DNA from 2 places in the Methylobacterium sp. Leaf111 genome. Region 1 is predicted to be linked to the other one. Evidence: predicted binding sites of a transcription regulator. Region 1 holds the regulator's gene; the other holds the start of a gene.
The links. The regulator PhoB, encoded in region 1, activates phosphate uptake and scavenging genes when phosphate is short. The targets are predictions, from matches to a motif close to TGTCATNNANCTGTCAT.

Region 1 (7,286 bases):
GCCGAGATCACCGGCGCCGGCGCCACCTTCCCGTTCCCGGTCTACTCCAAGTGGGCCGAAGCCTATCGCAAGGAGAGCGGCCTCGGACTGAACTACCAGTCCATCGGCTCGGGTGGCGGCATCAAGCAGATCCAGGCCAAGACCGTCGATTTCGGCGCCACCGACGCGCCGCTGAAGGGCCCCGCCCTGGAGAAGGACGGCCTCGTCCAGTTCCCGACCGTCATGGGCGGCGTGGTCACCGTGGTGAATATCCCGGGTGTCGAGCCGGGCAAGCTGAAGCTCACCGGCGAGGTCATCGCCGAGATCTACGCCGGCAAGATCGCCAAGTGGTCGGACGCCAAGATCGCCAAGCTGAACGAGGGGCTGAAGCTCCCCGACGCCAACATCACCCCGGTCTACCGGTCCGATGCCTCGGGCACGACCAACATCTTTACCACCTACCTCTCCCAGGTCTCCGAGCCCTGGAAGAAGGAGTACGGCGCGGCCACCACGATCAGCTGGCCGGTGGGCCAGGGCGGCAAGGGCAACGAGGGCGTCACCGCCACCGTCAAGCAGGTCCCGAACGCCATCGGCTACGTCGAGTCGGCCTACGCCAAGCAGAACAAGCTGAGCTACGCCCTGATCCAGAACAAGGCCGGCAAGTTCCCACAGCCCGACGACAAGGCCTTCCAGGCCGCCGCCGCCAGCGCCGACTGGAAAGCCGCCCCCGGCTTCGGCATCTCGCTGACCAACGAGGGCGGCGAGGGCGCCTGGCCGATCACCGCCGCCACGTTCATCCTGGTCCACAAGGATCCGGCCGACGCGGCCCGCACCGCCGAGGTGCTGAAGTTCTTCGACTGGGCCTACAAGAACGGCGACAAGCTCGCCGTCGACCTCGACTACGTGCCGCTGCCCGACACCGTCGTCAGCCAGATCCACGACGCGTGGAAGGAGATCAAGGGCAAGGACGGCAAACCCGTCTTCAACATGTAGGCCCGTCCTCACCCGGGAAGCCGAACCTCGCGGGCGCTCCGCCCGCGGGGCTAGGGGGCGAGCCGCCGTGCCCCCGTGACCGCGACCGACGGGCCCGGCGTCGCGATGCCGGGCTCCCCCTTCGCCACCCCCTATCGCCACCCCTTGGCAACGATCCGGTGATCCCCCCTCGCGCCGACGACCGGCGCAGGGTAGGACGCCGCCCGGTGAAGAGAAGACATTCGGATGGCCGCCTTGACTGACCAGATCGCCCTGACGCGGGGCCGCGCCGCGGCCCGCAAGACGCCCGGCGGCCTCGGCGACAGCCTGTTCCGCGCGGCCTCCTACGGCGCGGCGATCCTGGTGCTCCTGTTTCTGGCCGGCATCCTGGTCTCCATCGCGTACGGCGCCTGGCCGGCCTTCCAGGAATTCGGCCTCGGCTTCATCACCTCCAGCGTCTGGAACATTGGGCAGGAGCAGTACGGCGGCCTCGTGGCCATCGTCGGGACCCTGGCCTCGGCCGTCCTCGCCCTGCTGATCGGCGTGCCGCTCTCCCTCGGCATCGCCGTCTACCTGACGCAGCTCTGCCCCGGCTGGGCCCGCAAGCCCGTCTCGATGACCATCGAGCTCCTCGCCTCGGTGCCGAGCATCATCTACGGCATGTGGGGCCTGTTCGTGTTCGCCCCGCTCTTCGCCCGCTTCGTGCAGGTGCCGGTGTCGAACCTCGTCGAGGGCATGCCGATCGTCGGCACCCTGTTCTATGCCCGCGTCCCCTCGGGCGTCGGCATCCTCACCGCGGGCATCATCCTGGCCATCATGATCGTGCCCTTCGTGGCCTCGATCACCCGCGACATGCTCGACCAGATCCCGACGGTGCTGCGGGAGAGCGCCTACGGCATCGGCTGCACCACCTGGGAGGTGGTGCGCCACGTGCTGGTGCCCCAGGCCTCGGTCTCCATCATCGGGGCCATCATGCTGGGCCTCGGCCGGGCGCTCGGCGAGACCATGGCGGTGACCTTCGTCATCGGCAACGCCAACCGCCTCTCGGGCTCGGTCTTCGACCCGGGCTCCACCATCGCCTCGCGCATCGCCAACGAGTTCAACGAGGCCGACGGGATGCAGCTGAACGCCCTGATGGCCCTCGGCTGCATCCTCTTCGTCATCACCTTCTTCGTCCTGATCGTCGCGCGCCTCCTCACCCGCCGCGCGAAGGTCGCCTGAGGCCAGCCTCACCGAGTCGTCAGGAGCCGCATCATGGACGCCGCGAACCCCCTCACCACCGCCGCCCCGGCCCGGATCAGCCGGGTCCGGCCCGGCCGCCGGGTCGCCGACCGGATCCTGATCCTGGCGAGCACGATCGCCACGCTGGTGGGCATCGTCGTGCTCGGCTCGATCCTGTTCATGCTGGTGGTCGAGGGCATCAAGGGCGTCTCGCCGACCCTCTTCACCGCCCCGACGCCGGGGCCCGGTTCCGAGGGCGGCGGCATCGCCAACGCGATCCTCGGCAGTCTGGTGATGACCCTCCTGGCCATCCTGGTGGCGACGCCCGTCGGCGTGATGGCGGGGACGTTCCTGGCCGAGTACGGCCGCAACTCGAAGATCGCCGACGTCATCCGCTTCCTCAACGACATCCTGCTCTCGGCGCCCTCGATCCTCATCGGCCTGTTCGTCTACACGCTGATGGTGCGCCCCATGGGCTCCTATTCCGGCTGGGCCGGCGCGGTGGCGCTGGCCATCATCGCCACCCCGGTGATCGTGCGCACCACCGAGGACATGCTGCGCCTCGTGCCCTCGACCCTGCGCGAGGCCGGCGCCGCGCTGGGCGCCCCGCCCTCCATCGTCATCCGGAGCATCACCTGGCGCGGCGCCAGCGCCGGCATCGTCACCGGCATCATCCTGGCCCTGGCCCGCATCGCCGGCGAGACCGCGCCGCTGCTCTTCACCGCGCTCAACAACAACAGCTGGTTCGCCCCCAACCTGATGGGCGGCGTGCCGAACCTGCCCGTGATGATCTACCAGTTCGCCCTCTCGCCCTATCCGAACTGGCAGCAGCTCGCCTGGGCCGGCGCCCTCCTCATCACCGTCACGATCCTCGCCCTGTCGATCGTGGCCCGCTTCGTCATCAAGACCGAGCGGTCGCGCTGATCACCCGCGCGCCGCCTGTCCCCGCCGCTTCGCCCGATAGGATCTTGAACCGATGAACGCCGCCCCCGGGATCACGTCCGCGCAGCTCACCGGACGCCACAAGGCCGACGAGTCCTCACCGGTCCGCATCGCCGTCAAGGACCTGAACTTCTACTACGGCAGCTTCCACGGCCTGAAGTCGGTCAACCTCAACTTCCACGACCGCCAGGTCACGGCGCTGATCGGCCCGTCGGGCTGCGGGAAGTCCACCCTGCTGCGCACCTTCAACCGGATCTACAGCCTGTATCCGGACCAGCGCGCGGAAGGGGAGATCCTCCTCGACGGCCAGAACGTCCTGGATTCCGGGGTCGACTTGAACGAGCTGCGCTCGCGCATCGGCATGGTGTTCCAGAAGCCGACCCCGTTCCCGATGTCGATCTACGACAACGTCGCCTTCGGCCTGCGCCTCTACGAGAAGCTGCCCAAGGCCGACCTCGACATGCGCGTCGAGGAATCCCTGCGCAAGGCCGCCCTCTGGGACGAGGTGAAGGACAAGCTCAAGCAATCCGGCATGGGCCTCTCGGGCGGCCAGCAGCAGCGCCTCTGCATCGCCCGCACGGTGGCCCAGCGCCCCGAGGTGATCCTGTTCGACGAGCCGACCTCGGCCCTCGACCCGATCTCGACGGGCCGCATCGAGGAGCTGATCGAGCAGCTGCGTTCGGAATTCACCATCGTCATCGTCACGCACAACATGCAGCAGGCGGCGCGCATCTCGCAGTTCACCGCCTTCATGTATCTCGGCGAACTGGTGGAGTTCGGGCCCACCACGCGCATCTTCATGAATCCGGAAAAGCGCCAGACGCAGGACTACATCACCGGCCGCTTCGGCTGATCCTCCGCCGGCCGGTCTCGGCCCGCGTCCCCCATCACCGCCAGGGCGGGCCCCGGACAGGCGGGCCCGATCGAGGAGCGAACCCCATGCCCGACCACATCGTCAAATCCTACGATACGGACCTCGAGGACCTGCGCCGCTCGATCTCCGAGATGGGCGGCATCGCCGAGAAGATGATGACCGAGGCCGGCGAGGCCCTGGTGCGCCGGGACGCGCCCCTGGCCCAGGCGGTGATCGCCGCCGACGCCCGCCTCGACACCCTCCAGCGCGAGATCGAGGAGCGGGCGATCCTGCTCATCGCCCGGCGCCAGCCCCTGGCCATCGACCTGCGCGAGACCGTGACGGCGATCCGCGTGTCGAACGATCTCGAACGCATCGGCGACCTCGCCAAGAACGTCGCCAAGCGCGTCGTGGCGATCGCCGACCAGATCCAGCCGCAGAAGATCGTCATCGGCGTCCAGCACATGAGCGACCTGGTGCAGGAGCAGCTCAAGGACGTCCTCGACGCCTATGCCAGCCGCGACACCAAGGCGGCCCTCGACGTCTGGGAGCGCGACGACGCCATCGACGCCCTCTACAATTCCCTGTTCCGCGAGCTCCTGACCTACATGATGGAGGACCCGCGCAACATCTCGTTCTGCACGCATCTCCTGTTCGTGGCCAAGAACATCGAGCGCATCGGCGACCACACCACCAACATCGCCGAGACGATCCACTACCTCGTCACCGGCGAGAATCTCCTGGCCGAGCGCGAGCGCCCGAAGAACGACGCGTCCAACTACGCCACCGTGGACATGCCCGGCGCGGCCTGACCCCCGTGCCGCTCTGATCGAAAGCGCACGATGAGTACGCGTATCCTGATCGTCGAGGACGAGGAGGCCCTGACCCTCCTCCTCCGCTACAACCTCGAGGCCGAGGGGTTCATCGTCGACTCGGCCGCCCGCGGCGACGAGGCGGACCTGCGCCTGCAGGAGCAGGTGCCCGACCTCGTCCTGCTCGACTGGATGCTGCCGGCCCTGTCGGGGATCGAGCTCTGCCGCCGCATCCGCGCCCGGCGCGAGACCGAGCGGCTGCCTGTCATCATGCTCACGGCGCGGGGCGAGGAGGGCGACCGCATCCGGGGCCTCGGAACGGGCGCCGACGACTACATCGTGAAGCCGTTCTCGGTGCCGGAGCTCCTCGCCCGGGTCCGCGCCCTGCTGCGCCGGGCCAAGCCGGCCCACGTCGCCAACCTGCTGGTGGCCGGCGACATCGAGCTCGACCGGGTCAGCCACCGCATCCGCCGGGAAGGCCGCGAGATCCATCTCGGGCCGACCGAGTTCAAGCTCCTCGAATTCCTGATGCAGAGCCCCGGCCGGGTGTTCTCGCGCGAGCAGCTCCTCGACGGCGTCTGGGGCCACGACATCTACATCGACGAGCGCACGGTCGACGTCCATGTCGGGCGCCTGCGCAAGGCCCTGAACCGCCCGCGCCAGAGCGACCCGATCCGCACGGTCCGCGGCTCGGGCTACTCCTTCGACGAGATGTTCGAGGCCGAGGCCGAGTAGCCGATCCCGAGGCGCGCCGGCCCAGCCGTCAGGCGGACAGCCGGGCCCGCCGCCTAGGCGAAAATCATCGCGTCGGTGGGCAGGTGGACGGTGAAGGCCTTGCCCTCGTCGACCCAGCCCGGACCGGCGGCGCCGTGGTTGATGCCGTTGGCTTCCTCGGCACTGCCGGCGAAGTGATGCTGGCCGGTCTGGGTGTTGTAGAAGCGCTCCAGGGTCAGGCCGCCGGGGGCGCCCGCATCCGCGTAGGCCTCGAAGGCCACGCCCTCGTACGTGTAGGTCGGCGCCGTCTTGACGACCTGATCTCGCTCGGCGACGCTCGTCGTGAAGAAGTGGGCGTTCGAGGCCGTGTCGAAGAACCGGAACACGTCCACCGTGTCGGCGCCCTGGGCCGGGGCCGCCCACGGGGTGCCCTCGTAGGTGAACCACGGCAGCGTCTTTTCGATCTGCGCCTTCTCGGCCGTGCTCGTGGTGTAGAAGTGATCCCCCGTACGGGTGTCGTAGAACCGATAGACCGCCGTGACGGCGGTGCCGGCGACCGGGCTCGTCTGTGCCGCCGCGGCCACCACCGGGGCGGGCGGCGCACCGTACAGGGCCTGGATCCCGGCGATGTCGCCGGCCGCCAGGGTCGTGATGCCCCTGTCGAGGATGGCGTTCATCACCTCGGGCTTGGCGTCGTAATGGTCGAGGCCGAGCGCGTGGCCGATCTCGTGCAGCGCCACCAGGGAGAGATCCACGTTCTGGGTGCCGACGATGCGGGCGCCGGAGGCGTGCCAGCCCTCGCCGCTGTCGAAGGTCACCTCCGCGGACTGCATGCGCTGGCCGCTGTAGGAATAGGTGGCGTAGCCCAGGGTCTTGCCGAGCCCGTCGATCCCCCCGAGGGTGAAGTCGATCTGGGCGTTGGCCGTTGCGGCCACCTGCTGGAAGGCGATGTCGGCGGCGGCGGCCCAGGTAGCGAAGGCGGCCTGGAGGAGGCTCACGAAGCCGGTGGGGATCGTGCCGTCGACGGCCCAGGTGACGGTGCCGCCGCCCGTGCCTGCCGCGCCCGTTCCCCAGCGCGGACCTTCCAGCGCATAATCCCCCATCGACCGCCCTCCCGTGCGTTCGGGCCAGGGTCGGCGGCAGAGGTTGCGAAATCCTTACCGGACCGGCCGCCACGCGTCGGGGCGGCACGTCCTCACACGATGCTGCGCACCACGCCGCCATCGACGCGCAGCGCCGCCCCGCTGGTGGCGCTGGCGGCCGGGCTGCAGATGTAGGCGACCATGCTGGCGACCTCCTCGACGGTGGCGAGGCGGCCGATCAGCGAGGTCGGGCGGTGCTCGGCCACGAAGGCGCGGCCGGCGGCGTCGAGGTCGACCTCGCCCCCGGCTCCGCCGTCCTGCCCCTGCGCCATGCTCTTCATGAAATCGGCGACCCCCTCGGACAGGGTCGGCCCCGGCAGCACGCTGTTCACGGTGACGCCGCTGCCCGACACGGTCTCGGCGAGCCCCCGGGCCACGGCGAGCTGGGCGGTCTTCGTCATCCCGTAGTGGACCATCTCCACCGGGATGTTCACGCCGGATTCGCTGGAGATGAAGACCACCCGGCCCCAGCCGCGCGCGACCATGCCGGGGGTGTAGGCCCGCGCGAGGCGCACGCCGCTCATCACGTTGGTCTCGAAGAACCGCTGCCAGTCCTCGTCCGGGATCTCGAAGAACGGCTTCGGCTCGAAGATGCCGGTGTTGTTCACCAGGATGTCGACGTCCGGCAGGCCGGCGACCACGCGGGCCGCC
Region 2 (7,286 bases), on a different contig from region 1:
GCTCCGGGTGACGAAGCGCTGGGTGCGGTCGTCCCAGGCGGTGTTGCTGGCGAGGCGCTGCATCGTCGCCTCGTCCGGGTAGATGCCGGGATTGGCCAGGATCTCGGGCTTGACGAACTTCCGGGCCGCCGCGTTGCCGCTGGCGTAGGAGACGAAGTTGGTGTTGGCCGCCGCCACCTCGGGCCGCATCAGGTAGTCGAGGAAGCGGTGGGCCTCGGCGGGATGGGGGGCGTCCTTCGGGATCGCGAGGGCGTCGAACCACATCAGCGCGCCCTCGCGGGGGATGACATAGCCGATCTCGACCCCGTTCTTGGCCTCCTCGGCCCGCTTGCGCGCCTGCATGATGTCGCCGGAATAGCCGACCGCCAGGCAGAGGTCGCCGTTGGCCAGCCCGTTGATGTATTCCGAGGAGTGGAACTTGCGCACCGAGCCGCGGACCTTGAACAGGGCGTCGGTGACCTGGGTGATGTCGTCCCAGCGCTTGGAATCCGGCTTGAAGCCGTAGAACGGCAGCAGGTTCGGGATCAGGTCCTCGGGGGAATCGAGCAGCATCACCCCGCAATCCTTGAGCTTGGCCATCAGGCCCGGATTGAGGACGAGGCCCCAGCTGTTGAGGGGCTGGTTCGCCCCCAGGCGCTCGCGCACCTGGGCGAGGTTCACGCCGATGCCGGTGGTGCCCCACATGTAGTCCACGGCGTAGGTGTTGCCGGGGTCGTAGGTGGCGAGCCGCGCGGCGATCTCGGGCCAGGCATGGACGAGGTTGGGGATCCGGGCCTTGTCGAGGGGCTGGAACACGCCCGCCCGGATCAGCCGCTGCAGGAACGGCCCGGAAGGGGCCACCACGTCGTAGCCCGAGCGCCCGGCCAGCAGCTTGGTCTCGAGGATCTCGTTGTTGTCGTAGGTGTCGTACACGACCTTGATCCCGGTCTCCCGGGTGAAGGCGTCGAGCACCTTCGGGTCGATGTAGTCCGACCAGTTGTAGATGTTGACCACGCGCTCGCCCTGCGGCGCGGGCGTCTGCGCCCGGGCCCCCGGCAGGCCGGGCGCCAGGGCGGCGAGCGCCCCGGCGACCAGCCCCCCGGACAGGAGCGCGCGGCGGGTGCCGGCTCGGCTCATGCCTGTCCTTTCGCGGCCACGACCACGATCTCGACAAGGTATTCGGGGGCGGCGAGCTTGGCCTCCACCGTGGCGCGGGCCGGCGGGTTGTCCTTCGCCACCCAGGCGTCCCAGGCGGCGTTCATCTCCGCGAAGGTGGCGATGTCGGCCAGGTAGATGGTGGCGGTGAGGATGCGGCTCTTGTCGGTGCCGGCGGCCGCCAGCAGGCGGTCGATCTCGCCCAGGATCTCCTGGGTCTGCGCGGTGACGCCGGCGCCCACCACCGTGCCGGCCACCTGGCCCGCGAGGAAGACCATGTCGCCGTAGGTGACGGCCTGGCTCATGCGGGGACCGGATTCGAAGCGCTGGATCGTCATGGCGGGGATACGTGCCTCTCGCGTGTCGGCCGCGGGATGCCGCTGGGCACCCCTGGAATGCCCCCTTGGCATCCCGGCTCGGGGCAAGCGTTGTGCCGCGTCGGGGACCCGAACGTAAAGGCCCCCCGCGCCCGGCGCGCGCGGCGAACCGGGCGCGCCGGATCGGCGTTTCCGTCCACGTGACAAAGTCCCGTCGTGCGGCGCAACTCATCCCGCGGGTGCGGCGTTCTCACCCCATGCGCCAAGGCCAAGGCTCGAAAGCCGGCCCCTGCCGCCAGTGACGTCCGACCCAGAGGGTTCGGCCAAGTTCGAGGATCAGCTCATGGGTATCATCTGGACCATCATCATCGGCTTTCTGGCCGGTGTCATCGCCAAGTTCATCATGCCGGGCAGCAACGAGCCCGGCGGCTTCATCCTGACCACGATCCTCGGCATCGTCGGCGCCTTCGTCGCCACCTTCCTCGGCCAGGCGCTGGGCTGGTACGGTCCGAACCAGGGCGCGGGCCTGATCGGCGCCGTCGTCGGCGCCATCGTCGTGCTGGCGATCTACGGCTTCATCCAGGGCCGCCGCTCGACCACCACGCTGTAAGGCCAGCGACGTCCGAAGCCCGAAACGAGATGGGGCGCCTCACCGAGGCGCCCCTTTTTCGTGTCCGGTCGCGATCCGCCCGATGCCGTGGGCACCGGGCGCGGGGCCGGTCAGGCCTCGGTGGCGGCCTTGACGGCGCAGTGGCCGGTGGCGCCGCGGATGGCGAGGCCGGCGCCGACCACGAGGGCCGCGAGGCTGAGCCACTTGTTCGGGCGCGGCTGCGCGGCGGCGGCGGCGATGCCGAGGCCGAGCACCACCGAGACGGCGCGCTCCGTGGTGGTGAGGTTCGGGGTGCCGCTGAAGATGTCGTGGATCATCGCATTGGCCATGCTGGCGTCTCCTGTGCTGCGTCGCGGGGCGAACGCGGCGGGGGAACGGGCGTTCCACCGCCGGCGTGCGGGGCGGCACGAGGTCGTCGCCGGGCCCGGTCCCAGCCACGCCCCAGCTAGCGGGCGTTGGGCAGCCGCACGGTCACGCCGGGCCTCGCCGCCGGGGCGTCCGGGCCGGCCGGCGGCGCCCCGCCCCAGCGGGTCGCCTCGATGCGCACCGAGCCCCAGCCGGTGGCGACCGTGATCGACAGCGGCAGCAGCAGCGCCCCGTCGAGGATCGGGGCGAAGCGCACCCGCATGTCGTCGTTGGCGGCCATGCGGCGGACGTTGCTCCCGCCGGAGCGGTGCCCGGAGATCGGCACCCACCGGACCCGGCAGTCGAGGGCGGGGCCGCGATAGGCGCCCTCCGTCACCGTGGCGAGGCTGCCCCGCGACAGCACGAGGTCGGCCCGGCTCGCCCCGTCGAAGACCGGGATGCGCCGGTCGCACAGGCCGGGGTCCAGGGGAGCGGTCCCGAGGGGAATCGTCAGCATGGTCAGGGGGTCGACCACGCCGACCCTGTCCTCCGGCGCCACCGGGACCCGGTCGTCGCGCGGGGTCGGGGGCGGCGCGACGCTGGCGCTGCGCACGCGCCCGCCGGCGAGGTCGAGTTCCACCGCGATCGGCTTGCCGCCGTAGCGGCTGTCGATCCGGAAGGTGGCGGTGACCGCGCCGGCGCGATTCGTCGACCCCGCGACGGTGGCCTTGCCGGCCCCGTCGAAGAAGAAGCCGGCGAGGCCGCGCAGGCCCGCCTCGAGCTCGAGGGCGTAGCGCGCGTCCGCCCGCTCGACCGCGAGGCTCGCCTCGCCCGCCGGCAGGTTCAGGAAGCTCAGGCCGTAGGCGGCCGTGAAGCGGCGCGTGGGCGCCTCCCCCGCGGCCTGCGCGCCGGCCCCGCCGGCCACTAGCAGGGCGACCGCCACGGCAAGGGAGGGCGGAGTCAGGGTCCGGATCTGTCTGTGCCTGCGCGCGGACACGGCCATCGCCTCATCGCGCCTCGGACGGCGCCCAGCCTGTCATATCGGCGTCGGGCGCCCGTGGTATGCGCGCTTCGGCACCTCGCGCGCGGGCGCACCCCGTGCGGCCCACCCCGCCCCTCGCGTGCCGCCAGGACACGACCCCGTTGGACCGACCCGCCCGATACGCCCTCTACTTCACGCCCGCCCCCGGCTCGGCCCTGGACGCCTTCGGCGAGGCGATCCTCGGTCCCGGCCCGGCGCCCGGCCCGGAGGCGCTCCGGGCGATCCTGGCCGCCCACACCGCCGAGCCGCGCACCTACGGCTTCCACGCCACCCTGAAGGCGCCGATGCGCCTCGCCCCCGGCGCCACCGAGGCCGATCTCCTCGCGGCGGCCGAGGCCCTGGCCGCGCACCGGAGCCCCCTGCCCGTCGGCCCCCTGCGGGTCGCCGCCCTCGGGGCCTTCGCCGCCCTGGTGCCGGTTGCCCCCCCGGCCGCCCTCGGCCTCCTCGCCGCCGAGTGCGTCGCGGCCCTCGATCCCCTGCGCGCGCCCCTCACGCCCGCCGAGCGGGCCCGCCGCCGCCCCGAGCGCCTCGATCCCCGCGGCCGGGCGCTGCTGGAGCGCTGGGGCTATCCGCACGTCTTCGAGGCCTTCCGCTTCCACATGACGCTCACCGGCCCCCTCGGGCCGGAGGACGGGGCGACCGCCCTGCCCCTGCTGGCCGCCGCCGCCGCGGGCCTGCCCGACCTGACGGTCGATGCGGTGAGCGTGGTCGTCCAGGACGGCGCGGGCCCGTTCCGCCTCCTGCGCCGCCTTCCCTTCCTCGCCTGACAGGATCGCCCGATGGTCTCCGATCGCCTCGGCCTCGAACCGGCCGTCCACCCGACCGCCGAGCTCTCGGCGTGCCGCCTCGGCCGCTACACCGAGGTCGGCGCGCGCACGCGCCTCAGCGAGACGCATCTCGACGATTACACGTACATCGTCGAGGACGGGCAGGCGAACCACACCACCATCGGCAAGTTCTGCTCCATCGCCTCCCACGTGCGGATCAACCCCGGCAACCACCCGATGGAGCGGGCCTCGCAATCCCACGTCACCTACCGGGCCGGCGCCTACTGGCCGGGGGAGGAGCGGGACGAGCCCGCCTTCTTCGCCCGGCGCCGGGCCCTGCCCGTCCGCATCGGCCACGACGTCTGGATCGGCCACGGCGCCGTCATCCTGGCCGGGCGCACCATCGGCACCGGGGCGGTGGTGGGCGCCGGCACGATCGTGACGCGGGATGTCGCGCCCTACACCGTCGTGGTCGGCAATCCGGGCCGGGTCGTGCGCCGCCGCTTCCCCGAGGCGATCGCCGAGCGCCTGCTGGCCCTGGCCTGGTGGGATTGGGACCACGCCCGCCTGCGCCGCGCCCTGCCGGACTTCCGCGCCCTGTCGATCGACGCGTTCCTGGAGCGCTACGAAGCAGAGGCCTGAGACTTCCGGCTCTCGATTAGCCGAACAACTGTCATGATCCTGTCGTGCCCCGCGGGTTTACCGGCGTTCATCGTGAAGCGCCGGATACCCGCATGCTGATCCTCGAAGATCTGACGCGCCGTTACGGCGACCGCCGCGCCGTGGAGCGCGTCTCCCTCGCCATCCCCCGCGGCCGCTTCGTCGGCGTGATCGGGCGCTCGGGCGCCGGCAAGTCGACCCTGCTGCGGATGATCAACCGCCTCGCCGAGCCGACGGGCGGCCGCATCCTGTTCGACGGCCTCGACGTCACGGCCCTGCGCGGGCGCGACCTGCGGCGCTGGCGGGCGCGCTGCGCCATGATCTTCCAGCAGTTCCACCTCGTCGGCCGCCTCGACGTGCTCAGCAACGTCCTGATGGGCCGGCTCTCGGAGGTGCCCCGTCACCGCGCGCTGCTCAAGCTCTGGTCCGAGCGCGAGCGCGCCCTGGCCCTGGCCGCCCTCGACGGCTTCGGCATGGGCGACTTCGCCGGGCACCGGGCCGACCAGCTCTCCGGCGGCCAGCAGCAGCGCGTCGCCATCGCGCGGGCGATGATGCAGGCCCCCGACCTGATCCTGGCCGACGAGCCCGTGGCCTCCCTCGACCCGCGCAACACCCGCATCGTCATGGACGCCCTGGCCGAGGCCAACCGGCGCCACGGCATCACGGTCCTGTGCAACCTGCATTCCCTGGATCTGGCCCGCACCTATTGCGACCGCCTCGTCGGCCTCGCCGACGGCCGCCTCGTGTTCGACGGCTCCCCCGCCGACCTCACCGAGGACGTCGCCCGCCAGCTCTACGGGCTGGAGGCGGGCGAGGTCATGGACGCGCCCGCGCGCCGCGCGCCCTACCCCGCCGCCCTCGTCGCCTGAGTCCTGAAACCCTCCATCCGGGAGTTTCCCATGCTGACCCGCCGATCCCTCGCCGGAGCCCTCGCGCTCGCCCTCCTCGCCGCGCCCGCCGCCGCCCAGGACTGGAGTGCGGCCTATCCGGAGCTGACCCTGGCGGTGATCCCGGCCGAGAACGCGTCGGGCACCACCGATCGCTACGCGCCGATGACCGCCTACCTGTCGAAGGCCCTCGGGGTGCCGGTCAAGCTGCGCATCGCCAACGACTACGCCGCCGTGATCGAGAGCCAGCGTGCCGGCAACGCCCAGCTCGCCTTCTACGGCCCCGCCTCCTTCGCCCGCGCGGTGATGACCGGCGTCAAGGTCGAGCCCATCGTCAACCAGCGCCACAACACCGGCGCCTCGGGCTACTATTCGGTGGTCTACGTGCGCGCCGACAGCCCCTACAAGACGATCGAGGACCTCAAGGGCAAGAACCTGGCCCTGGTCGACCCGAACTCCACCTCCGGCAACCAGGCGCCGCGCTTCTTCCTGAACAAGGCCGGCTACCCGGTCGACACGGTCTTCGGCAAGACCGTCTATGCCGGCAGCCACGAGAACGCGGTCCTCGCCCTGGTGCAGGGCACCGTGGACGCGGCGGCCAACCTCTACAACACCGACACCGACACCATGGTCACCCGCATGGCCGCCAAGGGCATGCTGAAGAAGCCCGATGGCACGCCGATGAGCCAGGCCGATTTCCGCGTGGTGTTCAAGTCCGACTTCCTGCCCGAGGGCCCCTTCGCCATGCTGTCGAGCCTGCCCGACGCCCTCAAGGCGAAGATCCGCGAGGCCCTGGTGGCGATGCCCACGGCCGACAAGGCGGCCTTCGACTGGCTCTCGGACGGCAAGGACCAGGGCCTCACCCCCGTGACCCTGAAGGACTACCAGCCGATCATCGAGATGCTGAAGTTCAACGACGACCAGCGCCGCAAATCTTGACCGGACCCGTCACGAGCCGTGGGCGCGGGGGCGCGCCGGGGACGACCGATGCCTGAGCGGATCGCGCCCCTGCCCCCGGACCGGGCCGCCGCCCTGGCGGGGGCCTACGACGCCGCCGTCGCCGCGACCCGGCGCCGGACCTGTGCGGGCCTCGCCGGGCTCGTCGTCCTCACCGGGCTCGCCGCCTGGGCCGCGGAGGTGCGCCCCTGGGTGCTGGCGACCCATCTCGGCCGCTTCACCGACTACATCGTCCAGATCCTGCCACCCCTGACCTGGGCGAACCTGCCGGGGGACCTGGCCGAATGGTACTGGGGCGGGCCGAAATGGCTCGGGCTCCTGGGGGAGACGCTGCTGATGGCCTATCTCGGCACCCTCCTGGGGGCGATCGGCGGCGTCCTCCTGTGCTTCTCCGCCGCCGCCAACGTGACGGGCAGCCGGACGGCCTGCATCCTGGTGCGGCGCGGGCTCGAATTCTGCCGCACCGTGCCCGAGATCGTGTTCGCGCTGCTCTTCGTCATCGCCTTCGGCCTCGGGCCGATGGTGGGCGTGCTGGCCCTGGCGATCCACAGCACGGGGGCGCTCGGC

Region 2: ASF41_RS06820 (DUF1045 domain-containing protein) is a predicted target of PhoB. The motif match lies at 3,441-3,457, and genes of this name have one in related genera.

The regions. Positions count from the first base shown of each region.
Region 1 covers NZ_LMNE01000073.1:38,111-45,396, forward strand. The annotation lists gene pstS (phosphate ABC transporter substrate-binding protein PstS) at 1-972, shown strand, start outside; gene pstC (phosphate ABC transporter permease subunit PstC) at 1,198-2,172, shown strand; gene pstA (phosphate ABC transporter permease PstA) at 2,206-3,096, shown strand; gene pstB (phosphate ABC transporter ATP-binding protein PstB) at 3,149-3,967, shown strand; gene phoU (phosphate signaling complex protein PhoU) at 4,054-4,779, shown strand; gene phoB (phosphate regulon transcriptional regulator PhoB) at 4,810-5,514, shown strand; gene ASF41_RS21675 (matrixin family metalloprotease) at 5,568-6,596, opposite strand; gene ASF41_RS21680 (SDR family NAD(P)-dependent oxidoreductase) at 6,689-7,286, opposite strand, start outside.
Region 2 covers NZ_LMNE01000006.1:39,152-46,437, reverse strand. The annotation lists gene ASF41_RS06845 (polyamine ABC transporter substrate-binding protein) at 1-1,116, opposite strand, end outside; gene ASF41_RS06840 (RidA family protein) at 1,113-1,472, opposite strand; gene ASF41_RS06835 (GlsB/YeaQ/YmgE family stress response membrane protein) at 1,795-2,061, shown strand; gene ASF41_RS06830 (DUF2892 domain-containing protein) at 2,172-2,390, opposite strand; gene ASF41_RS06825 (DUF3108 domain-containing protein) at 2,507-3,409, opposite strand; gene ASF41_RS06820 (DUF1045 domain-containing protein) at 3,550-4,215, shown strand; gene ASF41_RS06815 (DapH/DapD/GlmU-related protein) at 4,228-4,857, shown strand; gene phnC (phosphonate ABC transporter ATP-binding protein) at 4,950-5,744, shown strand; gene phnD (phosphonate ABC transporter substrate-binding protein) at 5,775-6,701, shown strand; gene phnE (phosphonate ABC transporter, permease protein PhnE) at 6,750-7,286, shown strand, end outside.